Regions from separate parts of the Peribacillus sp. SIMBA_075 genome, predicted to be linked through region 2. Evidence: predicted binding sites of a transcription regulator. Region 2 holds the regulator's gene; each other region holds the start of a gene.

Region 1 (10,002 bases), on a different contig from region 2:
AATTCCTGATTCTCGACGAACCAACTGCTCCGTTAAGTCATATAGAAACGACAGAACTTTTTCGAATTGTAAATGAATTAAAGCAAAAAGGTGTTGGAGTCATTTTCATTTCACATCGTCTGCCTGAGATTTTTGAAATCTGTGAGGAAATTACGATCATGAGGAATGGGGAGCTTGTCACTTGTCGAAAGATGGAAGACATCACCTGTAACGAAGTGATAGAGAATATGCTAGGGAAAACCATGGATGAACAGTTCCCTGAAGTGAATTCTTCGATTGGCGACGTTATTCTGGAAGTGAAGGGATTGTCAGATACAGAGAAAGTTAAAAATGTCAGTCTGCATATTAAAGCAGGGGAGATAATCGGCTTGGCAGGGTTGGTCGGGTCTGGGAAAACGGAGTTGTGTAAAAGCCTTTTCGGTCATACTTCGATTACAGCAGGTGAAATCATCCTAAATGGCCGAAAGCTTTCTTTGAAATCACCGCACCAAGCAGTAAAAAGCGGTCTGGCACTTATACCTGAGGAACGCAGGAAAGAAGGGGTCCTTGTTCAGGAATCAGTATCGGCGAACTTGACTGCAGCCAGTATCGGCAAATTCTGCAAGACATTCAGTTTTGTGGATCGTAAGGCGGAAATGGAAAAAGCGAAGGAAATGATCGCAAGTCTCGGCATAAAAACTCCTTCCGGGGAGGTGAAAGTAGAAAACCTTTCAGGTGGTAACCAGCAAAAGGTTGCCATTGGAAAATGGCTTATAGCCGATGCGGATGTATACATATTCGATGAACCAACGAAAGGTGTCGATGTTGGAGCCAAGAAGGATATATTCGAAATGATTGCAAAGCTTGCGAGGGATGGGAAAGCGATCATTTATGCATCATCCGAGCTCTCCGAAATCATTGGCATTACTAACCGGACATACGTGTTATATGACGGGAGCACTGTCATCGAACTAGAAACAAGCAAAACGAATGAAGAAGAACTACTATTCTATTCAACAGGAGGAAATTAGGATGAGTACACCCATTTCTGTTACACAGACAGCGAAAGCGAAGAAAAAGGTGGACCTGTTCGAATTTTTCTATAAATACGGCACAATATTAACGATTGTCATTCTAATTGGAATTTTTGCCGTGTCCAATCCATCTTTCATTCAAACTACTAATCTGATCAACATCCTGCGTTCTATCTCAATCGTGACCATCATTGCGATCGGCATAACGATATCCTTGACAGTGAATGGGTTCGACCTTTCCGTCGGCTCCGTCGCATCATTGGCCAATGCCATAGTCATATCAATGTTTGTCTGGTTTTCACAGGATACATTCATCGCCATATTAGCTGCAATCGGTGCCTCACTTGTCGTAGGGGCTTTGAATTCATTCATGATCGTTAAATTGAGAATTCCCGACATGCTAATGACATTGGCTACGATGTTCATTATCCAGGGAATTGCCCTTACCTATACAAAAGGGGCAACGGTTTCGCAAAATATGGTCATGCCCGATGGGACATTCGCAACAGGACTGATCAGCCCGTTTTTCGCCAAAATTGGCCAAGTACCATGGATAATCCTGATCATGGCAGTCATTGTGATAGCGACCCATATCTTTTTGACTTATACGAAGCACGGTCGTTATATGTACATGATTGGGGGAAATAAGGAAGCGGCGAGACTTTCCGGGATATCGGTTAATAAATACAAAATCCTTGCCTATCTGCTTTCAGCTCTATTAGCTGCAATCGGGGGGATTGTCCTAGCTTCAAGGGTCATGACATCAGAAATCAATTCAGGGTCCCCCTATTTAATGGATGCCGTTGCAGCAGCCTTCATTGGTTCCTCCGTTTTAGGAGCGGGAAAACCGAATGCCTTTGGAACCTTTGTCGGTGCAGTCCTGATCGGAATCCTTCAAAATGGTTTGATCATGATGTCCGTTCCGTATTATGCTATGGATATCGTCAAAGGAACAGTGCTGGCCCTTGCGCTCGCGGTAACTTATTATAAACAAAAACACTAAAATGAATCTATCACCTTAAATTATTAAGAGGCCGTTTCCCATTTAGGATAAGGGGTAGACATTGTCCTTATTAGATTCTTCTTGCAAGAATCCTGTAATTTTGAATTTTGAATAAAGATTGATAAAAATCCTGTTGGATATGAACAGGATTTTTTCGTTGGCACCTAAAGGGCGGGGTAATCGAGATAAGAATTTCGTTTATGTATCGTCTTCATTTTACTTTATCACCTCTTATAATAAAGTCGCCAAAAGCAATTATAAAAGAAGGCGGAGCTAGTTCGATAACCGCAAATGATGCTAGTTGCTGAGGGTTGAGAAATTGGGTGCAGCGGCTCCCCAGCTGATGGTCAGAATGCTTCTTTTAGAAAAGGCTGAAATAAAACGTCCAGAAAAATGCTAAGCAAAGATACTCGCCCCAAATAAAAACTTATATGATAGACCTCCAGATTTTTATTCAGAACACCATCATAATATTGTTAAGGGATAACACCAACTGATTTTCAAAAAAACAGAACCTTTAAATTTCAGGTTCTGTTCCTATTGGTTATTTGAACTTTTGCACTTCTTCTTTTCCCTCGAATTTGTTGTCTTTCAATATGCCGATTTCTTCGATATGGTTTCGTGCCGTTTCATCGCCAAATTTATATATGAGGGCATAAAGCTTTTTCATGGCTGCATCGTATTTATCATTTGCCCGGTCATGATGATAGAGAAGGTAGGGGACATGTGAACGGGCATATGCCTCCAGGTCATCTGTCCGGTGTTCCTCCAAGCATTGTTTCAATTCTGCCAGTTCCTCATCAGTTACGTGTACAGTGAAGCTCGGGTTCTCTTCAAGTTTTTGTCCGAGTACGTCGCCGCTGACCAAATCGACATGATAGGTCTGTTTGTCCTGCCTCATTCTACTCATCATCCTTTCAACCGTTTATCTTTCTGTACCACTTTTTGTAAAAAGATAATCATAAAAGTCAACATTTCCTTAATGAAAATGATAGGAAATAGAGGTATCGGATTTCTTATCAAAGGGTTTAAGATGGATGTATAGAATAATATGGGGGAGTATCTTTGGAAAAGTGAGGAGTGATGTAGTGAAGAGAACATTCATGGTTATTTTTTTGATGTTGATTGCTTCAGGCTGCGTAACAAGGAATTATGATTCCAATATGGATTTGGGGAAAAGTCAGTTGAATGAGGAAAATTATTTAGAAGCCCACGAGGCATTTGAATTAGCTTATAAAGAAGCAAAAACACCGGAAGTAAGAGAATTAATGGATCTTTCAGGTTTTCTGGCGAGTGGAATGAAGAAATACGACGAACAGGATTTTGATTCGGCCCAAAGAGATTTTCAAGAAGCAGCCACATATAAGGCAAAATACCAGGAAGGTAAACTAATGGTTTTAAAGGCGGCGGAAATGCATCCGGTATCAGGCCCAGCCACTATAGAAACCGTAGAGGGGAATGACGAAGTGGAACCGATGGAGGAAGCAAGTAAAGAAGGGACCATTGGATCCGAATTAGAAGATAAGGCGGCAACGGATACAAAAGCTGAGACGGTAAAAGGAAAAGAAGAGAGTGAGGATTCGGTTAGTACCTTAAGTAAATCTCAGGCGGAGAAGCTTGTGAAGGATTACGTGGACATGGAAAATTTCCCGCATTTGCAAATAGAATATGATCATGATGCCGAAAAGGGAGATTACATTTTTCAAGTGTTCGAAGTGGATGAAGGCAGTCAGAAAAATGGCCATGCAGCCACTTGGGGATGGTATGGCGTGAATAAGGAGACAAAAGAAGTGTATGAAGTCATGTAAAGGTATATATAACGGTCGAATTGAAAAGGGGCCCATGTTGAGGCCTTTTTGTTTTCTAGCATGCCAAACATCATATAGCAGGATGTGATAAAATTTTATATTTTTTATAAAAAGGTCACTTATTTCTTTATTTCTTAAGAATTTTTTAATAATTACTGTATATGATTGAGCCAAGTAAATGACAATCATAGGAGGGATAAAGATGGAGAATTATAATGGTGATGAGCAAGCCAGAGTGAAGACAGAAAGGAAGAAGGGTAAGTCCTTTTTGCTAACTGGCCTTGTTTCCGGAACAGTTGCTTCTATTGTTACATCTTCTGTATTTGTATTTGGCGGGGATTTTATAGATCAAGGGAAAGGTTCCGTGAATGAGTCAACCCAAAAGGCGGGTGTAGAGCAAACGGAAAACGTTGAAAAGGATAGAAGTGTCACGGCAGAAAAGTTATCGACAAGTACGGATTCAAATGATAGGGCAGAGATGGTGGAATCAGCATCCAAATCGATTGTAGGGGTCGTGAATTTACAAGAGATGCAAAACCAGGACCCATTCCAGCAGCAAAGCACGAAAAGCGAAACGGTTGCGAGCGGCACTGGTTCAGGGGTCATTTTTAAAAAGGCAAATGGGAAGGCCTATATCATTACGAACAATCATGTTATTGAGGGAGCAAAGAAAGTCGAAATTTCATTATATGATGGACAAAAGGCAACTGCAGTGGTTGTCGGGGCGGATGCTTTGACGGACTTAGCGGTTTTGACAATTGATGCCTCGAAAGCACCTGATGGAATTAAATTCGGGAATTCTGATAGCATGCGTCCAGGTGAAGAAGTATTGGCGATTGGTAATCCTCTTGGACTTGACTTTTCACGTTCGGTTACACAAGGGATCGTCAGTGCGACCGGACGCTCCATTTCAGTCGATACATCGGACGGTGAGTGGGAACTTGATGTCCTTCAAACAGATGCTGCGATTAACCCTGGCAATAGCGGCGGGGCATTGATCAATACAGCTGGGGAAGTGATAGGCATAAACAGCTTGAAGATTTCCGAAAATGGTGTGGAGGGCCTAGGTTTTGCCATACCAAGTAATGATGTGATTCCGGTTGTTACGGAACTGATTGAAAACGGAAAAATCACGCGCCCGTATTTAGGAGTAAGCTTGGCCAGTATAGAAGAACTGCCACAGTATTACCTACAAAATGTTCCTGAAGCTGCAAAGTCGGGTGTCATGGTTACAAGTATTGAAGCGGGATCGGCAGCAGCGAATGGAGGGCTTAAGCAACAGGATATCATCGCGGAGATTGATGGAACGAAAATAAATACGGCAGCAGAATTAAGGAAAGTCTTATACACGGATAAGAAAATCGGAGATAAAGTGAAGGTTAAAGTGTATCGGGGGGCGGAAAAGAAAACGTTAACGATAACCTTGCAGAAATCATAGAAAGATGTATGGCCCCTGATAAATTCATCAGGGGTCATTTATTTGATATTGAAGTCAAAAAGTTTTTAAAAGTATAGAAAAGGATAGTATTGGAAAAATTGATAGTGTATTTATACTGTTTTACAGATTTTTCATATAGTCTTGAATACCTAAAAGTGAATAGTGGCGTCTTCTATTTGTCAAGGTTTTCATTGTGGATATGTTAAAAAATAGAAAAGATTTGACAAATTTGTGAAATGTCATAAAATAGAAAGAAAGGGGATGAAATAATGGAAACTAATCAGAAGATGATGGATGCAGTGAAGTGGGTATCAGGCACAGGTTGTGTAATCGGGATTTTAATTTTTAGTTTAAGTTTTTTTGTAAGCGATTACAACAAGGATTATTTATTAACCGCTGTTGGGATGGCCATTACACTAAGCGCAGCTGCCATTTTTCTAGTTGGTATATTTTTTGTCCTGACAGAAGAAATGGTGATGAACACAAAAAAGGGTGAAAGAGTTGTACCGGATACAACTAAAGTTATAAAATTAAAATCAAAAGCTATTCCTAAAACAAAAAGGAGTACCGAATACAGTAACTAAAAAAGGACAATCATTCCTGTTCTGAAAGAAAGGCCACACGACACCAAGAGCAACGGCTGTAAGAACATGGAGAATAGGAACCCCATTGTATATCCACGAAGAAATAATAGTTTCATACTCGTATTACATCATTCCTTACAGGTAGATGAGGCTAGAACCCGGAATGCTTGTGAAGAATCAGCTGTCGGTATGGTAGCGAAGTTGTATTCGGGAACTTTGGAATTGAGAGTAGGCCAATACTCTGAATTTTAAAGGGTCGCTTGAAATATTACTTGGTGCATAACGAGTACTTCAGAAAATTGTACACGATTAAAATGTAACCAAACGATAACCCAAGTGCACTAACGAATGAAAGCGTATTCAATAACCCAAATCCCAGCTGACTTACAATATGTGTACATTCGATGTGCTTGGCCATCCAAACCAAACTTGCCCACATTCCTAAATGAAAAGTTCTCACTCTACATCATGAACTATACCCACGAAAAAAAATGGACACCTTAAAATGTCCATTTTTTTTCGTTTTTTTATGTGCGTTTACTAAAAGAAATGCAGTTATCCAGTGTGTTTCTTTTATGCTAGGCACCAAAATGCAGTTTTACTAAAAAGGACAACTGAGGTGAAGTGGTTTTTGCAATAGCATATTGGGATAATAATTGGATTAATGTCCTAAACTGCTGTTGGGGAATACTGACAGGGCAGTAAGTGTTTATTGGGGAAGTAACCCAGTTAGCAATCAAAGTGGGAAGGCAATCAAGTAATTATCATAAGGATCGGAATGTTCATTTCAGACTATTTGCTTCCATATATAGTGACCAGTGTTGGACCGTAAGGGGATTGAAGCAGAAAAAATGACATGGTGTGCACAATGCCGTTACCCACGTCCGTGGTCGAGTTAGAAAAATACGTTTTTAAATCCTGGCTAACATCGTCATCATTCACGATCCCATCGATAGTTACCTAATTAACATGATAGGTAATGGAAATCGTAGTGTTAAGAAAATTCAGATTTGCTCTTGAGGTTATGTACGTGGCGAATATATTGTAAAAATTATATTTCATTATATTAAAGTAACATTAAATGGAAAATGGAGCAGAGCTACTTTTTAATCCTAGACTCCATATGTAAGGAATTAAACACTTATTATATTTCATTTCCTTAAGGTTTTCGAACATTTCAGTTCAATTACCAACTTCTTACTGTATTTTAATGAACTTTATGTGACAGATGTCACTTTGTATTGTCTTTTTTTAAACTTGGGATTAATATTGTTATGTCGGGGTTTGTGAACATGGTAACACTTTGTCCGAATAATTACCAATAGGAATTTTATTATGTAAGAAAGGGGTAGTACTATGAAAATAAAATGGGCTTTATTAACTATACTTTTTACCATCGCCACTGTGCTAACGGGTTGCGATAACCCATTAATGGTCTTGGACCCTAAAGGGCCAGTAGCTGCAACACAAGCAGATGTCATTATGTTATCGATATGGACAATGGCCTTTGTCGTTCTTGTCGTAATCGTACTGTATGTCTTCATGATAATGAAATATCGTGCTTCCAAACAGCGTGATGATTATGAACCACCTCATATTGAAGGAAGTAAGGTTCTTGAAATAATTTGGGTTGCAATCCCAATTTTAATCGTCGCTTTCCTTTCCTTTGTTACTGTTAAAACAACAAATGAAGTAGAGGCAACACCTAAAGGATACGAAAAGCAGGAACCATTAGTTATCTACGCTTCATCTTCTAACTGGAAGTGGCACTTTAGTTATCCTGAAGAAAATATCGAAACAGTTAACTATCTGTTTTTACCGACTAACCGACCAATTGAATTTAAACTTTATTCATACGGACCAATTGCTAGTTTCTGGATTCCGCAACTTGGAGGACAAAAATATGCGATGTCTGATATGGTTACCACGTTGCACTTAGCAGCTGAAGTACCAGGTGAGTATATGGGCCGAAATTCAAACTTCAGTGGTTCAGGTTTTGCTCAGCAAACGTTCAACGTAAATGTATTGCCAAAAAAAGAATATGATAAATGGGTAAAAGAAATTAAAGCAACTGCTAAACCGATTACTAAGGATAAATTCAATAAATTACTAGAACCTGGTCATGTGGGACAATCCACGTATACTGGAACTCACTTAAAGTTTTCTCCAGCTCCAGAAGGTGAAAATTCAGGTCATCACCACGGATCATCTGATACTGAAAAAAAATCAGATGAATCTACCAAAGATTCACACGAGGAACATTCAGAACACAGCAACATGAACATGGATCATTAAGGGTTTAACTCACATTCTACTAAACAATTAGTTTTACGATAAGGAATATTTTCCTGAAAGGAGTCACAAAAGTATGGATTACTTTGATCGATTTGCCGTACCTCATCCAAGTCCTGCGATTTATGCATCCATGGTTGCCATTGGCCTAACTATGATTGCGCTTGTTGCCGGAATTACCTATTTTAAAAAATGGGGTTACTTATGGCGTGAGTGGTTAACAACGGTTGACCATAAACGTATTGGTATCATGTACATCTTGTCAGCACTACTTATGCTTTTCCGTGGTGGCGCAGATGCTCTATTGATGCGTGCCCAAACGGCTATTCCAAATAACGGCTTGTTGGATGGACAGCATTATAATGAAATTTTTACAACACACGGGGTTGTTATGATCCTGTTTATGGCTATGCCATTTATCATTGGGTTAATGAACATTGTTACACCATTACAAATAGGGGCACGTGACGTAGCATTCCCACGTCTAAACGCAGTAAGCTTCTGGTTATTCTTTATGGGGGCAATGCTATTTAACATCTCTTTCGTAGTCGGTGGTTCTCCTGATGCAGGCTGGACATCTTACTTCCCGCTGGCAAGTAACGATTTCAGTGAATCAGTAGGTTCGAACTATTACGCGATTGCAATTCAAATAGCTGGTATCGGGACATTACTGACTGGTATCAACTTTATCGTAACAATCTTGAAAATGAGAGCACCTGGCATGAATTTAATGAAAATGCCAATGTTCACATGGTCTATCTTGATCACAAACTTTATTATCGTTTTCGCTTTCCCTGTATTGACAGTGGCACTTGCGTTAATGACAATGGATAGACTATTCGGAACTCAGTTCTTTACGATGGCTAATGGCGGTAGCGATATGCTTTGGGCAAACTTGTTCTGGGTTTGGGGACATCCTGAAGTTTATATAGTTATTCTTCCAGCTTTCGGTATTTACAGTGAAATCATTTCGACTTTTGCACGTCGTAACCTGTACGGTTATAATTCGATGGTTATCTCTATGGTAGCTATTTCTACACTATCTTTCGTTGTATGGGCTCACCATTTTTATACAATGGGTCACGGTGCAATGGTTAACGGTATCTTCTCGGTTACCACAATGGCAATTGCAGTTCCGACCGGTGTTAAGATTTTCAACTGGTTGTTCACACTTTGGAAAGGTAAAATCGTTTTTACCGTCCCAATGTTATACTCTTTAGCTTTCATTCCGATTTTCACTCTCGGTGGGGTAACTGGGGTTATGCTTGCCATGGCAAGTGCTGACTACCAATACCATAATACAATGTTCTTAGTAGCTCACTTCCATTACGTTTTGATCCCTGGTACTGTATTTGCCGTACTTGCTGGTTTTACGTACTGGTGGCCAAAAATGTTTGGTTTCATGTTGAGCGAAAAAATTGGGAAATGGTCGTTCTGGTTCATTACTATCAGCTTTAATGTAACATTCTTCCCGATGTTCATAACTGGTTTAGATGGGCAAGCACGTCGTATGTTTACGTACTCTGAATCAACGGGCTATGGTCCATTGAATTTGCTCTCATTCGTTGGAGCAATTGGCATGGCAATAGGTTTTGCGCTTATTGTGTACAATATCTATTGGAGTACTCGTTATGCATCAAGAAATATTTCAAAAGATCCATGGGATGCACGTTCTCTAGAGTGGGCTACACATACACCAATTCCAGAATACAATTTTGCAATTGTACCTACAGTTGATTCTACAGAAGCATTCTGGGATTCTAAGAAAAAGGGCTTTAAATTATTTGGTGGTAAAGTAGAAAAGATTCATATGCCAAATAACAGTGGCGTACCGTTTATCTTGAGCTGTATCTTCTTCGTTTGG
Region 2 (10,002 bases):
AAATCAGCAAACTGAAGTCCATGCAATACTGAACGAATATCCGCTTCATATTGATAACCGCCCTTCTCTTTGAAAGCTACCATCAAAGTGTCATATTCATTTAATACTTTTTGGTAAATTGCTTCATTTTCAAAGATGTCAGGTCTGGCCATATCAGCCTCAAGGCGACGCAGTTCTTTTTCTTGTTCTAAAAGGTCATTGAATACAGTCAGCATTTCATCCCAAATGGTCAGTTCTGATTCCAGTCCCGTGTCCTGTGCCATATATCCGATGGTGACACCTTTTGGTTTGATTATTTCACCACCATCATGGGAAAGCTGCCCGGCTATGATTTTTAGCAGAGTAGATTTTCCAGCGCCATTTCGGCCGACAAGTGCAATTCTATCCTTATTTTGAACTTCGAGCTTCATATTTGATAAAATAAGTTCAGCTCCATAATATTTCGATAGTTGATTGATTTGTAATAAAATCATAGATTTCACCTCAATTGATTATTGTTAGTGTAACGTATTATAGTTATTATCGGCAACAGCTTGGTTCCAAGCAAAAACAAGCTATTACATAAAGTGGAATAATAGTGTATGATTTAGGAGGGGTTACTTAAATGGGAGACTTAACGCATTTTAATGAACAAGGCAGGGCTAAGATGGTTGATGTGACTGCTAAGCCTGAAACATCCCGGACGGCAATAGCTCAATCGAGCATTTTATTGAACGATGAAATATATGAGTTGGTCACGAACCAGAAAATGAAAAAAGGTGATGTACTGGCCGTTGCACAGGTTGCAGGAATCATGGCCAGCAAAAATACATCCAATATAATTCCAATGTGCCACCCTATTGCTCTGCAAGGGGTCAATATAGCCTTTGAATGGGAAAAAGAAGATGAAGGATATAGGCTTAGGATTGAAACGGAAGCTAAGACAAAAGGGAGTACAGGTGTGGAGATGGAAGCGTTAACAGCTGCATCCGTGACTGCCTTGACTATTTATGACATGTGTAAGGCCCTTGATAAGGGAATGGTAATCGGGCCTACATTCTTAGTGGAGAAAACAGGCGGAGTGTCTAGTAACGATTATAAAAGACAAGTAATTCAAACAGATAGAGATTAAGTTGAAAAGCATGTGTGAAGGCGGGGAAGAATGATGAACCATGACCTAAAGATACCGCAGGCAACAGCCAAAAGGTTGCCATTGTATTATCGATTTTTAAAGAACTTACATTCCTCAGGTAAACAAAGAGTTTCCTCGGCAGAGCTAAGCGAAGCTGTAAAGGTGGATTCTGCGACCATTCGCCGTGATTTTTCCTACTTTGGAGCGCTTGGAAAAAAAGGCTACGGCTACAATGTCAATTATTTATTATCCTTTTTTAGAAAAACACTAGATCAAGATGAACTGACAAAAGTCGCTTTAATCGGAGTGGGGAATTTAGGGACTGCTTTTTTAAATTACAATTTCATTAAAAATAATAATACGAAGATTGAAATGGCATTTGAAGTTTCTGAAGATAAGGTCGGCAAGCAAATAGCTGATGTGCCAATCTATCATATGGATCAAATCGATACACTATTGCAGGAAAATAATATTACTGCGGCTATTTTGACAGTCCCTGCTCAGGTAGCACAGACGATAACCGATCGTCTAGTCAAAGCTGATATAAAAGGAATATTGAATTTCACACCTGCACGGCTGACGGTACCCCCATCCATAAGGGTTCACCACATTGACCTGGCCGTGGAGCTTCAGTCACTCATCTACTTTCTGAAACATTATCCTGTAGTGGAAGAAGCTGCATTGGAGGAATGAAAAAAAACGCTGCATCTCGCAGCGTTTTTTTATTTTTTCTTATTTTTTTGGGCGGCTTTAATCTTAAAGTGAAGCATGATCATGCGTAATCCCGATCCAAAGTCTAAAGTCGCAATTAGTACAAGTATGTAGGCAAAGATTCCCCATCCGGAAGAACTGACGGTTTGAATCGCGATAGCGGTAAAAAGAGCTCCTAAGCCTGCATAGATGATACCCATGAATAATGGTGATTGACGTTTCATAATAAACCTCCGATGAAGGCCTGTGCAGTATCTAGCATCTTCTCAATATCATCCCGATTTACAACTTGAAAGATGATAACAAGCGTATTCATCGCAATATGTGCGCTCATGGAAACGAGGATGCGGCCCGTTTTCGCATAAAGAAAAGCAAAGGTAAAACCCATTGCCGAATATAAAAGAAGATGTTCCAATTCACCATGCGCCAAGCCAAAAATAACTGAACTGAGTAAAGCAGAAATAAAGAAGTTAAAGCGTTTATGAAGTGATCCGAAAATGATTTTCCGAAAAATGATTTCTTCCAATATAGGTCCAATAACTGAAGTGACGAAAATGACTATGGGAACTTGGTAAATGAGTGAAATGAGCTGCTGTGTATTTTCAGATTCAGGCTCCACCCCAAGCATCTGTTCAATGTATCCAGCAATGCTTTGCGCAAAAAGAGCGAGGAACACTCCGGCAACTGCCCATAATATGGACGTGGGAATGGAAGCTGGAGTGCTTCTGTCCATTTTTTCCTTCATATCTTTTCTCATTAAAAACAGGATCAAGGATAGAGCAACGAAAAAGCTGAATACGATCCAGTATGCTGCAGACCTCACCTGGAGTTCATCAGCAGTCATTCCAGTTGAAGACCCGATCAGCATGAAAAGAGGTACCCCAACAATACTGGATAATTGCATGGAAATGTAGGTGATGATGACGAACCAATATTCTTTTTTCAAAAATGAAAACTCCTTTTATTTAGTCACCCATTCCGCTTAGAACGTTCCTGATATGGGGACAATCTATAAACGCATACTCCAAAATGGTATCAAATAATGAGACAGAACACCACTTAAAGGTACCCCTAACAAAACATTTTAGCACCTTTGTTAAAAGAATCATTATGCTAAAGTAGTATACCCGAAATTTATCAGAAATTAATAAAAAATTTTCGATAAGATACTTGCAAAAAAGGCTCGGTTTATTTAATATTATAAATGTGTTAGCACTCGATGGTGAAGAGTGCTAACAATCATGAAACAAATTATCAAGAGAATATGAGGAGGTTGTTTCACTTGTTAAAACCATTAGGTGATCGCGTTATTATTGAACTAGTTCAATCTGAAGAAAAGACTGCAAGCGGTATTGTTCTTCCTGATACTGCAAAAGAAAAGCCACAAGAAGGTAAGGTAGTAGCTGTTGGTACTGGCCGTGTCCTTGAAAATGGCGAACGTGTTGCTTTAGAGGTTGCCCAAGGCGATCTAATTATCTTCTCAAAATATGCAGGTACTGAAGTTAAATACGAAGATACAGAATACTTAATTTTACGTGAAAGCGACATTCTAGCTGTTATCGGCTAATTATACATCATACTTAACTGAACGAAAATTTTCTTAAAATTTTAGGGAGGTACTTATAAATGGCTAAAGAAATTAAATTTAGTGAAGAAGCTCGCCGCTCCATGCTTCGTGGTGTGGACGCACTTGCAGATGCAGTTAAAGTAACGCTTGGACCAAAAGGTCGTAACGTGGTTCTTGAGAAAAAATTCGGTTCACCGCTTATCACAAATGACGGTGTGACGATCGCTAAAGAAATTGAATTAGAAGATGCATTCGAAAACATGGGTGCGAAATTGGTTGCTGAAGTAGCGAGCAAAACAAACGACGTAGCTGGTGACGGTACAACTACTGCAACGGTTCTAGCGCAAGCGATGATTCGTGAAGGTCTTAAAAACGTAACAGCTGGTGCAAACCCAATGGGTATCCGTAAAGGAATCGAAAAAGCGGTTAATACTGCAATTGCAGAATTAAAAGCTATTTCTCAACCTGTTGAAAACAAAGAATCGATTGCACAAGTTGCTGCTATCTCTTCAGCTGATGAAGAAGTGGGCCAACTGATTGCTGAAGCTATGGAACGTGTTGGTAACGACGGCGTCATCACAATCGAAGAGTCTAAAGGTTTCACAACTGAATTGGACGTTGTAGAAGGTATGCAGTTCGACCGTGGATATGCTTCTCCTTATATGGTTACAGATTCAGATAAAATGGAAGCTGTTTTAGACAATCCATATATCTTAATCACGGATAAAAAAGTAACGAATATCCAAGAAATCCTTCCTGTACTTGAGCAAGTTGTTCAACAAGGGAAACCACTATTATTGATTGCTGAAGATGTAGAAGGCGAAGCGCTTGCAACTCTTGTTGTGAACAAACTTCGTGGAACATTCAATGCAGTTGCGGTTAAAGCTCCTGGATTCGGTGACCGTCGTAAAGCAATGCTTGAAGACATCGCAGCTCTTACAGGCGGCGAAGTAATCACTGAAGAAATCGGACTTGATCTTAAATCTGCAACAATCGAATCTTTAGGACGTGCTTCTAAAGTGGTTGTTACAAAAGAAAATACAACAATCGTTGAAGGTTCTGGAGATACAGCTCAAATTCAAGCTCGTGTAAACCAAATCCGTGTTCAATTAGAAGAAACAACTTCTGAATTCGACCGTGAAAAATTACAAGAGCGCCTTGCTAAATTAGCTGGCGGTGTAGCCGTGATCAAAGTCGGTGCAGCTACTGAAACGGAATTAAAAGAACGTAAACTTCGTATTGAAGATGCATTGAACTCCACTCGTGCCGCTGTTGAAGAAGGTATCGTAGCCGGTGGTGGTACAGCACTTCTTAACGTATACAATAAAATCGCTGAAATTCAAGCGGAAGGCGACGTAGCAACAGGCGTGAAAATCGTTCTTCGTGCTATCGAAGAGCCTGTTCGTCAAATCGCTCACAATGCTGGACTTGAAGGCTCTGTAATCGTAGAGCGCCTTAAAGGCGAAGCAGTTGGCACTGGCTTCAATGCAGCTACTGGACAATGGGTGAACATGATCGAATCCGGTATCGTCGATCCTACAAAAGTAACTCGTTCAGCGCTACAAAACGCTGGTTCTGTAGCAGCCATGTTCTTAACAACAGAAGCTGTTGTAGCTGACAAACCAGAACCTGCTGGTGCTGGCGGCATGGGCATGCCTGACATGGGCGGCATGGGCGGAATGGGCGGCATGATGTAATCATTCGCTAAATCCCTTAATAGAGGGGTTTAACGAGGATTCAGAATGAGCTCACCTAACATGTGAATATCAATTTTAAAGAAAAGGCCTCTCACAGTTTACTGTGGGAGGCCTTTTCTTCGATGTTGAAAGGGAAACTTCATACATCCAATTTCAACGAAAGACATACATATAGTTCTTGGCGATGGGGGAACAACAAATACTAGAGTCAGTCCTTTAGAGTAAAAGGAACTGTTGAAAGTTGGATTGAAAATGTTTTTAACTTAGTGAAGTATCATCCAAAGGCTGTTTTCCCTTTACTAGCATCTTTTGCTTCGGTTATTTTGCATGAGTATGATATGAAGCCCATAGTTGTTGATGTATCAGGAGAATCCAGTAGTGGCTAAAGTGGTTTACTTCTACTCTGTTCATCGGTATGGGGGAGTCCTAAAGAATAAAAGTAAAAGCGGGAAACCATGAATTATCAATGTTTTTCCCGCTTTTTATCATTTTATATTTGAGTTACATATAATCATAAACAGAGTCATCAAAATAGAGCCAGTGATAATATTCAATCTGTGAATCTGTCATCTTGGAAATGTCTTTCTCATTGAATTTTTGTTGCTCAATTAATTTCTGCACTTTGGACTTTCTTTCTACTTGGCTCATCTTAAATCCTCCTTATAGTATGAGAAGTAACGAAGTACTTAAATATTGAAAACGCTTTCTTTTTCTCTTGTTTTTATTATATATCTCAATGTGAGATTAAACAAATATCAAATATAGATGATTTTTAAGGAAATAATATAGAAATGTTATTTATCTATTTACTTTGAAGCAGTTAAAGAGGCAAGGTCGAATTCCCAAAGCCTGAGTTTTGTTAAAATATCAAGCCAAAGTTTCTAGAAAAGGGAGTTACTTCCTTTTGTAGGAAATAACTCCGATGATTTTTGGTTTTCACTTTTAAATAAGGAAAAGCTAAATTTCACTTGTAGTTTACACATCAAAAAACTATTTTTGTCTGTAAGTTATTGGTTCACTAGTGAACATGGCCATTCTTCTTTAGGATTAGCTTTCCCTGTTTCATACTTTTCAGCTTCCTCTAGACTCAATTCAGTTGTTTTACCATTTCCTTTTACACCATTTTTATATGTAAGGTCACCATTTGAGAGTAGAAAAGAAGAAGAAGATTTCATTACTAAGGAAATTGAACGTATAGCTAAAGCAAAAAACATTGATTTAAATATTTATCATGCTAAAGAAGATACTTCAAAACTTGGCCTAAAACAAAATTCGTTAACACTTGCTTTTTATCAAGATGGTGAAAAACATTCAATGTTACTATTAAATTATTAATTGAATGGGCGGGCATGATGCATCGCTTAAATCCCTTAATATAGGGGGTAACGGGAGATTCAGTCATGAATGCTCACACCAAACATGTGAATATTTTTAAAGTTGAAGGCCTCCCACAGTTTACTGTGGGAGGCCTTTTCTTTGATAGTTAAATTCGTTATGTCCTAATCGTTGTTGGATTTTTTAATTCCTACTACAGCTTCAATCAATAGGGAAGTGTAGGTATGCCTAAATAAGTGTGGAGTAATGTTCTTTTCCATTCCTGCTTTTTTCGGAAGCCGTTTAAGCTGGGTGTCAAATATTCGGAGCTTCTATGACATGTTAATAGCATTTCATCTATCTTAATCGTACGTAAAGAACCCTTTGTTTTTGGTGTTAAAAGTTGCCCATTTTAAGGGAATTGATCACCGATTCTTAAACCGGTATAGGGAATACACGATTTCTACTAGGGAAGCATCGCTGGAAAATAAGGGAATTATGAAATGTGAATTATATCGTTTCATTTTTGGAACGAGGGGATTTACTAAATATATTAGTATAAAGATAGAAGTGCGGAAACACTTACCTAAACCCCATTGTTAAAAGGAGTTTGACCAATATGAAAATTATTAGAGTTAGAGAAATTGGTGTTAAGAGAATTATAGTTCCAGCTGTTGCAAGTGCTTTTATATTTTCAGCTTTTGCTCCATTTTCAAAAGCTTCTGCTTCTGAACTAAATGAATCAACAATTCGAACAAATACTGAAATTGGTTCTATAATAGTAACCGAGCAAACCAAAATTAGCCTAGAAGAAATAGAAAGTGTCATTGCTGACCAATCGACTCCCTCAAGTTTGTTAATGCAACAGGCCAACCCCGTCAACCCTTATGATGGTACTCAAATGTCATCTGAAATTATTCAACAATTAGAAAATGAGTCCAAAAAAAGGGGATTTAAAAAGACAGTTGTAGTGTATGCACTAAAGTATGGTGGTACAGCAATGGGCAAAATTGTTGGTAGTTTATCACCTGCCAATGGTAAGCTTTTGAAAAAACATGCTTTTGAAATTGGTGATGCATTAGACAGAATGTCTAATAAAATTGAAGCAAGATTAGTTGATTTCATGATACATGAATTAGGCTTTGCACCAAGTGCTGCTAGATCTATTGCTTGGGCAATTGCACTTTGGGTATTATAATAGTAGGAGTTGAATTTAATGGATGAGTTAATAGATGAATTTAAAAAGATGAAATATCATCAAAAGTTATTACTTACAATTGCTTTGGATAAAAATCCTGAACAATATACTTTTTTTCATTTCATTTTGAATAATGACCTGAGTGAAAAGGATTCAAAGGTAATTTTTGATATACTTCATGCTTTAGAAGATAAAAAAGAAGGTACTTACCAAAAGGGTAAATATGAAGCAGCCATTGCATCATTATTAGGAGATAATCCTTTAGTGTCCATGGATACCTTTGAAAAGGCATTGTTACATGTAAATATTGATGTGAACCCTATTTATCTAATTAAATCCTTGAGAAATCAATATTTTCAAGTTGATTTATGTAATTACCTCTTGGAACAATAAAGTATAATCTCAAAAAGCATCAGTATATTTATATTATTTCGGCAAACTAACTAAATATGCAAAAGCGAGACACCCCTTTTTCTATAGTTGCACTGACCTGAAAAATGAGAAAAGTAAAAACACCTTTTCGTTGAAAAGTAGGTATTGAATATCAGCCAATCAATGTAGAGGTTTTTTTTCTATTTCATGATAATCTCTCCTTTTGAAATTAATAGGGGTTTGAATGATTTAAAAATTCACCATCTAGGGTTGCAAACTTTTCTGCTAACCCAATTTTTATTTTTCATTCCAACGTATAGAATCTCGATTCTTAAAATTCAGGTTACACCAAGAATTTTCCAGTCCATCTAAGAGTAAAAAACCACTTTTAGATGGGCGGGCATGATGTAATCATCGCTTAAATCCCTTAATATAGGGGTTTAACGACGATTTAGAATGAGTGACCACCTAACATGCGATTATTTTTAAAGTTGATGGCCTCCCACAGTTTACTGTGGGAGGCCTTTTCTTTTTATGTAAAGTAAAAATTGAATATAATAATTCTGAAAATTTTAAGTTGTTTAACATATCTTCGGGTGATATACTAATTTCACAAATATAATCATGATTATAAAATTACTTTGATTGTTTTGTAATTACGATTAAAAATTTAGGCGCTAATAGTGAGTTGAAAATAAAGATAATGACTACTTTATGGCGGATGAAAATGACTAAGAGGAGGTTGGAAAATGTCAGAGTATAAAGAAAAAGAAATTATCACTAATTTTCCTTATGCGGTTCAAAACATTGAAAACACTTGGATTGTTTTAAAAGATGGAACTAGACTTTCAAGTCGTATCTGGTTGCCTGAGATTAGGGAAGGGCAAAAAGTACCTGCCATTTTAGAGTATATTCCTTACAGGAAAACAGACGGTACAAGGGCAAGAGATGAACCGATGCATGGTTATTTTGCCGGGCATGGATATGCAGTTGTCAGAGTGGATATGAGAGGCTCGGGAGAATCCGATGGTCTGCTAAGGGATGAATACTTAAAGCAAGAACAAGATGATGCTCTGGAAGTTATTGATTGGATCTCAAAGCAAATTTGGTGTGATGGAAATATCGGTATGATGGGTAAATCATGGGGGGGCTTTAATTCGCTTCAAGTTGCAGCCAGAAGACCCCAAAATTTAAAAGCAATTATTACACTCGGGTTTACCGATGACCGGTATAACAATGATATCCACTATAAAGGCGGCTGCCTCTTAAATGATAATTTCTGGTGGGGGGCCATTATGCTGGCCTATCAGGCGCGTCCGCTTGACCCTCATATAGTTGGGGATAGCTGGCGTGAAAAATGGCTGGAAAGATTAGAGGAAATGCCTTTATGGATGGCGCAATGGATGGAGCACCAAACGAGAGATGCTTATTGGAAGCATGGATCAGTTTGTGAAAATTACGATGACATTGAAGTCCCAGTTCTAGCAATCGATGGTTGGGAAGATTCTTATACGAATACCGTATTAAGTTTAATGAAAGGGCTTTCAGTTCCCAGAAAGGGGATTATTGGCCCTTGGGCACACGTATACCCTCATGATGGAGTTCCAGGACCAGCAATGGGCTTTTTGCAAGAAGCTGTTAAATGGTGGGACCATTGGCTAAAAGGAAAAGAGAACGATGCGATGGATGGACCAATGGTGAATGTATGGCTTGAGGAAAGTATGCCTCCTTCTTCCATTAAACCAGTAAGTAAAGGAGAGTGGGTTGGACTCGATTCCTGGCCATCAAATGAAGTGCTAACGCAAACTTATCAATTGACTCATGGTAAATTGCTAGAAGAAAGAGATGAAACAGAAGAGCGAGCGTTATTAAAAACACCTTTAAATCACGGCCTTTTATCAGGTGAATGGATGGGTGCCGGAGTACAGGGGGAAAGTCCGTCAGACCAACGATTGGATGATGGTATGGCGATGGTATTTGAAGGGGATGTCTTAAAAGACCCATTAGAAATAGTTGGTTATCCAAGATTTGA
Region 3 (10,002 bases), on a different contig from region 2:
AAAAAAACCAATTACTTGGCTTTCCATTGTTGCTGTCATTTTACTAAATTCAGCCGTATTTGGGGTGTATAGTTATCTTGCTGAGTATCTTAAAACCGTTACGAATACCTCCGGGAAATCGATTAGTTTAATGTTAGTCATATTCGGAGGGGCAAATATTATTGGAAACATTGTGGCAGGGAAGTTACTTACTAAAGATGCCATCAAATCTGTAGTATCTTTTCCTTTTGCATTGGGAGCCGTTTATATCATATTATTCTTTTTAGGACAGTTTACTTTTCCTATGGCTATCATTACTTTAATTTGGGGAATATTGGCTGGTATAGGAACTAATATTAATCAATATTGGATTACGTCTGCAGCTCCAGAAGCTCCTGATTTCGCTAATGGATTATTTTTATCATCCGTTAACTTAGGAACAACAATTGGTACAGCTGCAGGTGGATTATTTATTTCAGAATTAGGTACACAATACGTCGTATTAGTGGGATTATTATCGTTAATATTAGGGTTGGTATTTATTTTACTAAGAAACTATATGTATAGTCCTACAAACCAAATTTCTTGATAAGGAATTAATTAAACATCCTTTATAAAAAGGCTAGGTATGTCTGAATTGCCCCCTTTGTAAAGGACATTAAAAAAAAGTTGAAGGAGATGCTGTCTTTATTTTGCAGGCGGCATCTTTTTTAGATTCCGAATAAATCCGTCTTTCATAAAATGCGAATGATTGGTTTTAATTTATGTAGCGAATTTAAGACAATATCTAAGGTGATCTTATCCGATATTTCATAGGCTGACGGCATCCCGCCCGTTGTGCCGATCCAGCTGATATCCATTATGAATAAAGCGGGTGCCAACAGCAGGGCGCTAAAACTAAAGATGACAGTATTGCGCCAAGTATGACGAGTAAATAGGGGGATTTTTCCTTCAGGGAAGATCTCCTGTGATACAGATTTACCATTTAGCCTATATGTTTGTGAATCGATTAAGTCCAAGGGTCCATTTGTTCGGGAGAACGTAACATAGTATAATGGGCTTACTATGGATAGGGGTGTAAGGGGGATAAGCATGTCATCAGGTAATCGAAATAATCAAATTGGACCGCCGCGGTTTGCTATTGCCATTCACTCTCTGGTTTGGCTCGCACAAAGCGAAAAGCTCCTTACAAGTTCCGTAATCGCCTTAAAGGTTAAATCACATGCCACTTTTTTACGAAGGGTGATGGCTCAGCTTGCAGCGGCGGGGATCGTCGAAACAAAGGAAGGACGGGAAGGCGGATATAGCTTGAAGGTGGCTGCCTCTCAGCTTACTTTGGCCGATGTGTATCAAGCGGTACGGCCGGAATGTCTAGTTTGTATGGAAACGAGCGAATGCGGTGAAGTAGGGAAGCAGCTGGATACGGCTTTGGAGGAAATCATGAATGAGGCCGAAAAGGAAACATTGCGCTTATTAAAGGGCTATACATTAGAAGAATTCATGAAAAAAGTCGATTTGGCCAATTTTGAAAATGAGTGTCTAGGGTAATATCCTTGCAAGAGGATACCCAAGATTATATAATGTGCTTAATGCGATTGCATTTAAAATGAGGGGGTATTTACATGAAGGTGGAAATTTGGTCGGATTATCAATGTCCGTTTTGTTATATAGGGAAGCGTCGATTCGAAGAGGCTTTGAAACAATTTGAAAATAAAGCTCAGGTAGAGGTTTCATTTCGCAGTTTTGAGTTGAACCCAGAGGCTGAGCGGGATATCAATATGTCTCAAAATGAAATGCTGGCCAAGAAATACGGCATGTCTCACGCGGATGTGGAAGCGAACAATCAAAACCTGACACAGCAGGCAAAAGAATTGGGTCTCGAATATCATTTGGACAAAGTGGTTTTAACGAATTCTTTCGATGCTCACCGCTTGATGCATTTTGCTGAATCAAAAGGTAAAGAGAATGAAATGAACGATCTCCTGTTCAAAGCATACTTTACTGAAGGCAAGCATATTGGCGATCATGCTATATTGGTTAATTTAGCTGAAGAGGCTGGCCTTGATAAGTCTGAGGCAGAAGCCATGCTGGCAGGAACGGCATTCACGGCGGAAGTAAGGGGCGATGAGCAGGAAGGAAGCCAGCTTGGAATTACAGGCGTTCCATTCTTTGTCATTAACCGCAAGTATGGCATCTCCGGCGCACAGCCAACGGAAGCGTTCCTGGATACGCTGAAAAAAATATGGGCTGAGGAAAATCCGCTGCAAATGGTGAATGATCCAGCAACAGGCGATGCTTGTACGGACGGTTCTTGTAACGTGCCGGAAAAATAAACCGGCTAGGAAGGACAAGGGCTTTTGCTTTAAATGTAAGGCTCTTTTCGTAAAGATTGTTGTTTTTAAAACGAAACTATTTAAGGTCGATTGGAGCGGAAGTGCGAGACTCATGCGGGAGCAGCGGGACAGGTGAGACCCCACAGGCGTTTACGCAGAGGAGGCTCACCGCCCGCACCAAGGAAAGCGAGCATCTGGAGGGGAAATCAACCACAACTCACTACCCGGTAAATAGCAACAAAGTATGTGAAAACAGCCAAATGTAAAAAAGGCTGCATTCAAGATGAACTGATCATCTTGGATGCAGTCTTTTTCGAAGCCGTGAGTTTTACTTGGATTCACATAAAGAATAGCGATAAAATAAATGTCCAAATGCACACGAAGGCTAATAACCCAAAGCTGTATTTCAATGTCATTTTCGTTAAAGCGGATTCTTTTCCGGTTTCGCCAACTGCAGCCGTCGCGATTACAATCGATTGTGGAGAAACGGGCTTTGCCATGACGCCCCCGGCAGTGTTTGCGGAAACCAATAATGATGAGTTTGTCCCTATGATGTTGCCTGCCGTAGCCTGTATTGGAGCAAATAACGTATTGTTATTCACTACAGATCCAGTCATGAACACGCCGATCCACCCTAATAGCGGTGATAATAGCGGGAAGATTTGTCCTGTTGTCGCAACCGCTTCCCCCAAAACATTTGTTAATCCACCATATGACATCAATTTGGCTATGCTGATGATCGCACATATCATGATGATTGGAATCCGAAACTCTAAAACCGTTTTTTTCAGGAGGGAAAGACCTTCACTGACATTAATGGCTTTCGTCGTAGCGATGGTCGTCAGCGCAGCCAATAAGATCGCTGTTCCCGTTGCACCGATTAAATCAATGCCGATCGTAATCGAAGATCCCGGAAATATGAATTTCAGGACAGCCGATTCAAGGATACCTCCTTGAGAGAACAGTCCTTTAAAGGCAGGAAAGCTCCAAATCAAAACAAATAGCGTCAATAGATAAAATGGAGACCATGCCTTTACGATATCACCCATTGAATGTTTTTCGAATTCAAATTCCTTGCCGTTGAGTAAAAATAAATGTTTAGGCTGCCACTTATTAAGAAATAACGCCAGCACCCCCATGGTTAAGAGAGATGGAATAATGTCAGCTAACTCTGGGCCTACAAAAACGGTCATGATCGCCTGGGACACTGTATAAGTAGTCGATGTCACTAATATGGCCGGCAATACTTCTCTGATCCCCTTAAAGCCATCCATCAGCCATATTAATAAAAACGGAATAGTAAAGTTAATGAGCGGCAGTGTTAAGGCTGTCATCATGGACACATTCATCGATGTTACATTTTCCAAGCCGAATGTCCCAATGATACCAACCGGTATACCGATTGCCCCGAATGCTCCCGAAGCACCATTTGCTATTAGACAGAGCATCGCTGCCTGTAAAGGCTTGAATCCCAATGAAACCAATAGGACGGCGCAGATTGCGATCGGTACACCAAAACCTGCTGCTCCTTCAAGAAAGGCGTTAAAGCAAAAACCAATAAGTAAGAGCTGAAGGCGTTGGTCTTGTGAAATCCCTGCTATGCTACCGCGTAACACCTCGAACTTTCCGGATTTAACAGAGATTTTATATAACCAGACCGCCATCACGATGATATAGCCAATCGGCCATATCCCTTGGAACGTACCTTGAACCACACTTCCGATTGCTTCTCCCAAAGGTAGATTAAAGAGGAAAAGGACGATAAGAAAGGTAACAAATAAGTTTAGAAGGGCTGCGTGGATTCCTTTCATCTTAAAAATCGTCAAGCATAATAGAAATAAAAGGATCGGTATAGCTGCAACTAATGCTGAAATGGCAAGATTATTAAATGGGTTGTATGTTTGTACTAACATAATGACAGCTCCCTGCATAAGAAATTCTGGTTAGTGTATGAACTACTCCCAAAATTGGGCTTGAATATCTTGAAGCGTATGAACAGAGCGGGCAAACTGTTCTTTTTCGCTCTCGTTTAGGGTAAGCTCGACAATGTTTTTTGCGCCTGTGCGATTAATGACTGTAGGGGTACCAATATAAACATTACTATGGCCATATTCGCCTTCCAACAATGAGCCAACTGGTAAGACGACATTTTCGTTCTTTAAGATCGCTTTTGTGATTCTCGCCAATCCCATGGAGATTCCATAATACGTAGCACCCTTCGACTCAATGATCTGGTATGCAGCATCACGGACTTGAACGGCAATCTCTTTTTTTCTTGCTTCATTTAATTTTGGAGCTATCTGCAATCCGGAAAAATTGGCAGAGCTCCAAACCGGAAGTTGTGAATCACCATGTTCACCAATGATATAGGCATGGATACTTGTAGGTGCGGTATTAAATTCTTGCCCTAATAAAGAGCGGAATCTTGCAGAATCCAATATAGTCCCTGAACCAATCACTTTTTCTTTCGGTAAACCGGAAAATTTCCATGTCGCATATGCCAAAATGTCTACTGGATTCGTTGCGATCAAGAAAATGCCATTAAATCCAGCTTTCATGATGCTGCCTACGATCGATTCAAAAATGTTCATGTTTTTCCTTACAAGATCTAGCCTGGTTTCTCCAGGTTTTTGAGCGGCTCCAGCACATATGACTACGATTGCAGCATCCCTACAGTCCTCGTATGATCCGGATTTTATATTCGTGGCACTAGGCGCATACACAAGACCATGATCTAGGTCCATAACATCGCCTTTCGCTTTTTCTTGATTCAAATCGACAAGAACCAACTCATCACATATTCCTTGATTCATCAAAGCATAGGCATAACTAGATCCAACTGCACCAGTACCAACTAAAACGACTTTATTTCCCAGTGTAGAATTCATAATGAATACCTCCAATTTTTTCGAAAGTAAAAAACTTCCTTAAAAGGATATCTCCATCCCTTTAATATGTGAAATATTTCACAATAGGCTGTAAAAAAATTTTCAGTCTGCATGTTTTTATGTTTGCAGAGCTGTAATAAACAATTACTTTGTGAATTATTTCACAATGTTATTGTACTACATAGCACTATAACATTGCAACAAACAAAAGTATTAATTAGGTTTTTTTACATGATAGTAGCACCGTTTGCAGTAGTTGTCGGATCGGATCTGAGCAAAGTGAAGGCAGTTTAAAAAGGAGATGATACATGAAGCAAAGAATATAGTGTAAAGAAGGGATTTTCCGAAATAAAAAGGAGCTAAAAAGGTGTATATCATAATTGGGATACTAGTCGTCGTGCTTGCATGTGTATTAACTGACAAAATAATTTTCTATAAATACTGGACTTGTATCTATACGGCATTTGGAAATGATAATTATTTTAAGGTGTTAGCGAAATTGGAAAACGAGGGTATACAATTCAAAACGAAAACGCCTATGAATTTAGGTTCCCAGGATTTTCAAAATCGCCATAAAACTACTCAATATGATGTTTTTGTGAAAAAAGAACATGAGCAAATTGCCCAAAGGGTCGTGCACAAGAATTGATAAATGGAAACTGGCTGTCCTGGTGGCAGTCTTTTTTTTACTTGGAATGAAAGTTAAAAGGAGAGAATTTAAATTTAAGGCTCTTTTCGTTGTTTTTAAAACGAAACTTTTAAGGTTGATTGGAGCGGAAGTGCGAGACTCCTGCGGGAGCAGCGGGACAGGTGAGACCCCACAGGCGTTTACGCCGAGGAGGCTCACCGCCCGCACCAAGGAAAGCGAGCATCTGGAGGGGAAATCAACCACAACTCACTACCTGGTAAATAGCAACAAAGTATGTGAAAACAGCCAAATTTAATGAAGAATTTGGGCTTATAAATAATTTCGGAGAAAGGGAATTGAAAGATGAAAAAACAATTGCTTAAAATTTCTGAAAGAGAAGAGTTTGTCGAATTATACTCGGATACAAATGATTTAAGGAAATTTCGTGTGGCTAAGATACTAAAAGTGTCAGATACGTTTGTAGTGGCAGCTAATATTACTTCAACCGGGCTGTATGATGGATACAGTTTACTTTATCTTGAAAGCATTCACCAAATCAATGTCAATACGAAATACATTAAGAAAATCAAGAGATTATATATGGCAAAAAAACAAAATCATATTGAATTCGTTGATGGAAATGAAGATTTACTTTTGAGTTTTCTGGATTTTGCACATGAAAATAACTTCATGGTTTCAGTTGAACTTTTTAATGCGGGATATGGTGATGTGCAGGGTTTTATTAAAAACCTGGAAGATGATATATTTGTAATTTCAATGGTGAACGAAGTGGGGGAGCTTGATGGTGAAGCATTCATTAAGTCGGATGCCATACATACCATTACGTGTGATGGTGAAAATGAATTCAATTTAATGCATTTATACTTCAGGAAATGAAAGTTCAAGGGTAATGCTGCTTTCTGCAAAGTGCTGCTAAACTATAATTTAATAAAGGATAAAAGAAAGAAAAAGGCGCAGATACTTTTGTTTTTTATAGTTTCAAAGACTGAAAATTTGTATAATAGTTGAGATGGATTAGAGGTTTCAAAAATGAATGTACATATAGGAGGGGCATGGATGAGTAAGCTTAATGGCAGGACCATTGCTTTATTGGGAGCGAGGAAGACGGAAGAACTTAGTAAAATCGTTGATAATCTTGGGGGAGTCCCGCTCGTTCGTCCAGCACAGGGGACGGTATTCCTTGATGATTCCCATTTGGAAGAGGATGTCACCCGTTTGATGGCAGGAGAGTTCGATTGGATCATCCTGACGACGGGAGTGGGGACGGAACTATTATATAAAACGGCATTGAAGATGGAAGCGGGAGATCGTTTCATAGAAGCTTTGCAGTCCATGAAAATTGCGGCTAGGGGCTATAAAACAGTGAATATGCTGAAAAAACTCGGCTTGCAGCCATTAATCCGTGATGATGATGGCAGTACGGCAGGGCTCGTTCGAAATCTGGAAGGCCATCTGTCCGGAGATGTAATGGTCGCTTTGCAGCTTCACGGCGATCCAGCGCCTCTTTTGATGAATTGGCTGGATGAGCAAAAAGTGGAACATAAAGAAATCCTTCCATACGAACATATACCGCCCGAAAAAGAAACGATGCGTCAGCTGATCGAAGAAATTCTTGGAGGGAAGGTAGATTCTGTCGTGTTCACGAGCGCACCTCAGCCTCGTAATTTGATGAAATTTGCCCGTGAACAAGGTGTGGAAGATAAAATAATCGACTGGTTTAAATCCGATGTGATTGCTCTTGCTGTCGGAAAAGTAACGGCACAAGTGGTAATAGATGAAGGAATCAAGCGGGTCATATATCCAGAAGATCAACGGATGGGCAGTGCAATGGTGGAGCTGGTGAAATATTATCAGGGCATTGCAAGCAGATAAGGGTGAGTGCGGCATGAACAAGGGCAAAGTCTATTTTGTGGGGGCAGGTCCGGGTGATGTGGGCCTGATTACCGTAAAAGGACAAAAGGCGATCGAAAAAGCGGATGTCATTTTATATGACAGATTGCTAAATCCCAAACTATTGGAGGCTGCCACTCTTGATTGTGAGTTGATATATTGTGGTAAGACACCTTATACGAATGGTATCAGCCAAGGGGAGATAAATGAGCTGCTTGTGTCCAAAGCAATGGCAGGGCATCGGGTCGTCCGTTTGAAGGGCGGTGATCCTGCCGTCTTTGGAAGAGTCGGGGAGGAAGCGGGATCGTTGAAAGAACAGGGGATCCCATTCGAAGTCATTCCGGGGGTTACGTCTGGCATTGCCGCATCCATGTACGCAGGAGTTCCCGTCACGCATCGGGATTATGGACGTTCCTTTGCGATGGTTACGGCCCATGACCAAACGAAGAAGGATATAGATTGGAATGGGCTTGTGAATAGTATGGATACGGTTGCCTTTTATATGGGTGTGGCCAACCTTCCTTATATCCGCGAAAATTTGATCAATCATGGAAAGCCAGGGAATACGCCGGCACTCGTCATTCAATGGGGCACTTATGGAAGACAGGAAACGGTAGAGGGGACCTTGGACGATATCGTCGAAAGGGTATGTGAAAGGTCGCTTGGCAATCCGGCGGTCACCTTGATAGGAGATATCATTTCACTAAGGGGCAAACTGCAATGGTTCGAAAACAAGCCTCTTTATGGACAACGATTTTTAGTGGCCCGGACCGGGACGGCAAAGAGTTCATTGGCAGAAGCCCTGCATGAACTTGGCGGTGATATCATTGAGTTTCCTAAATGGAATGCGGCAAAAGTGAAAATTGAAGAAAGTCAGCTGCTCTCATTTCTTTTGTATGATCGAATTCTCTTCACTTCACCCGAAAGTGTCCATGGGTTCTTAGATTTACTAGCTGAATATGCCATTGATTACCGCCGGATTTCTTCGGAACTTTATGTATTATCGAGGAAATCGAAGAAGGTTTTACAACAACGCGGACTGATGGCCAAGCTCAAATCCGAGATGGTGGAAACTGGGACACTGTTGGTTATTGGGGATAGGGAACAGGAACAAAATTCGGAATATGGGGCAGAAGCTTATTTTCAATCCATCGATAAATTTGTTGATGAAAGATTCCTTGAAATCCTTCCGGGAATGCTGGACGGGAAAGAAGTCGATACGGTACTTTTTTCGAATCAGCATTCAGTGGATATTCTGATGGAATACGGGAACAAGGCAGACGTGGATATGGAAGCGCTGCTAAATCAAGCCTCCATCGGGGTAATCGGGAAAAGCACCGGCAAAAGACTTGAAGACTATGGATTTGCACAAGATATGATGCCCAAAGAGCCGTCTGTCGAAGAATTGGTGGCGTTGATCGTGAATAGGAATGTTTAATAGACTCTGAAAAAAAAGCAGAGTCTTTTTCCTTTTTTTACCCAAAAAACTGGTGTTAATGATATGCTTTTCCTTTGGGTATTATTCGTAAATAGGGCGTTGGTTAGCTGCAATCATCATATTAATATTTAATTTTGCCATACTGCCTGTTCTTTTTTCAAAAGAGCTAAGCACTGGCACTTTTACTATGCATCAGGAAAAGGGTGATACCCAATGGGCGCTCACGAGATTTCGTGGAGGAAGGAATAAAAGTCTTTTATTTCTTCCCAAATTGGGTATCATATATAAGTGACTTTTCTAGGGAGGCGAAGCAAATGAAACGCACATGGGAATTCGTATTAAGTATCATAGGCGTGAGTATCGCTGCGATTTCTTTAATCGTGACGATTATAGCGGCAGTTTATCTCAACAGTATCGATGTTACGGAAATGATGGACTACTCATTAATGACAGATTCCGAGTTTTCTACATCTGAGGTGGATATGTCAATCAAGTTGTTCATGGGCTTATTATGGGCGGGGGTCATTTCGCTGTGTATTGCATTGGCAGGCGGCTTGATCGCAATCTTTCTATTAAAAGGCGGCAAAGCGAAGGGAGCCGGAATCTTAATGGTCATTACGGGCATTCTGACGGTCTTTCATGTATGGCCGCTTATCTTCTTCATCGTGCCGGGAATCATGTGCCTTGTAAGGAAACCAAGGGAAACGGTGGAAGTGATCGGATGATCCAACACTATACATAGTTTTGTAATTTGAAACAAAGGAGCTGACCCGAAGATGCGGGTCAGCTCCTTTTATTCGTGCGCCCGGCATGGGTGCAATCTAT

The links. The regulator Rex, encoded in region 2, represses fermentation and respiration genes when NADH is low (regulators of the CRP and FNR family bind a similar motif). The targets are predictions, from matches to a motif close to TTGTGAAATATTTCACAA.
Region 1: qoxA (cytochrome aa3 quinol oxidase subunit II) is a predicted target of Rex. The motif match lies at 7,066-7,083, and genes of this name have one in related genera.
Region 3: SB775_RS22660 (L-lactate dehydrogenase) is a predicted target of Rex. The motif match lies at 5,267-5,284, and genes of this name have one in related genera.

What each region holds. Positions count from the first base shown of each region.
Region 1 covers NZ_JAWRYN010000009.1:87,095-97,096, forward strand. The annotation lists gene SB775_RS09770 (sugar ABC transporter ATP-binding protein) at 1-1,010, shown strand, start outside; gene SB775_RS09775 (ABC transporter permease) at 1,012-2,016, shown strand; gene SB775_RS09780 (hydrolase) at 2,561-2,917, opposite strand; gene SB775_RS09785 (hypothetical protein) at 3,105-3,824, shown strand; gene SB775_RS09790 (S1C family serine protease) at 4,027-5,262, shown strand; gene SB775_RS09795 (hypothetical protein) at 5,532-5,846, shown strand; gene qoxA (cytochrome aa3 quinol oxidase subunit II) at 7,203-8,141, shown strand; gene qoxB (cytochrome aa3 quinol oxidase subunit I) at 8,215-10,002, shown strand, end outside.
Region 2 covers NZ_JAWRYN010000032.1:41,431-51,432, reverse strand. The annotation lists gene SB775_RS19655 (ABC-F family ATP-binding cassette domain-containing protein) at 1-473, opposite strand, end outside; gene moaC (cyclic pyranopterin monophosphate synthase MoaC) at 605-1,111, shown strand; gene SB775_RS19645 (redox-sensing transcriptional repressor Rex) at 1,142-1,804, shown strand; gene SB775_RS19640 (YdiK family protein) at 1,834-2,046, opposite strand; gene SB775_RS19635 (CPBP family intramembrane glutamic endopeptidase) at 2,043-2,768, opposite strand; gene groES (co-chaperone GroES) at 3,105-3,389, shown strand; gene groL (chaperonin GroEL) at 3,449-5,086, shown strand; partial or broken gene SB775_RS19620 (DUF927 domain-containing protein) at 5,308-5,472, shown strand; gene SB775_RS19615 (BH0509 family protein) at 5,588-5,734, opposite strand; gene SB775_RS19610 (hypothetical protein) at 6,083-6,421, shown strand; gene SB775_RS19605 (hypothetical protein) at 7,020-7,598, shown strand; gene SB775_RS19600 (YhaI family protein) at 7,617-7,991, shown strand; gene SB775_RS19595 (CocE/NonD family hydrolase) at 8,720-10,002, shown strand, end outside.
Region 3 covers NZ_JAWRYN010000045.1:49-10,050, reverse strand. The annotation lists gene SB775_RS22680 (MFS transporter) at 1-568, shown strand, start outside; gene SB775_RS22675 (RrF2 family transcriptional regulator) at 1,072-1,527, shown strand; gene SB775_RS22670 (DsbA family oxidoreductase) at 1,602-2,312, shown strand; gene SB775_RS22665 (L-lactate permease) at 2,651-4,225, opposite strand; gene SB775_RS22660 (L-lactate dehydrogenase) at 4,268-5,200, opposite strand; gene SB775_RS22655 (hypothetical protein) at 5,568-5,849, shown strand; gene SB775_RS22650 (hypothetical protein) at 6,192-6,725, shown strand; gene SB775_RS22645 (uroporphyrinogen-III synthase) at 6,906-7,721, shown strand; gene cobA (uroporphyrinogen-III C-methyltransferase) at 7,735-9,177, shown strand; gene SB775_RS22635 (DUF4064 domain-containing protein) at 9,492-9,902, shown strand.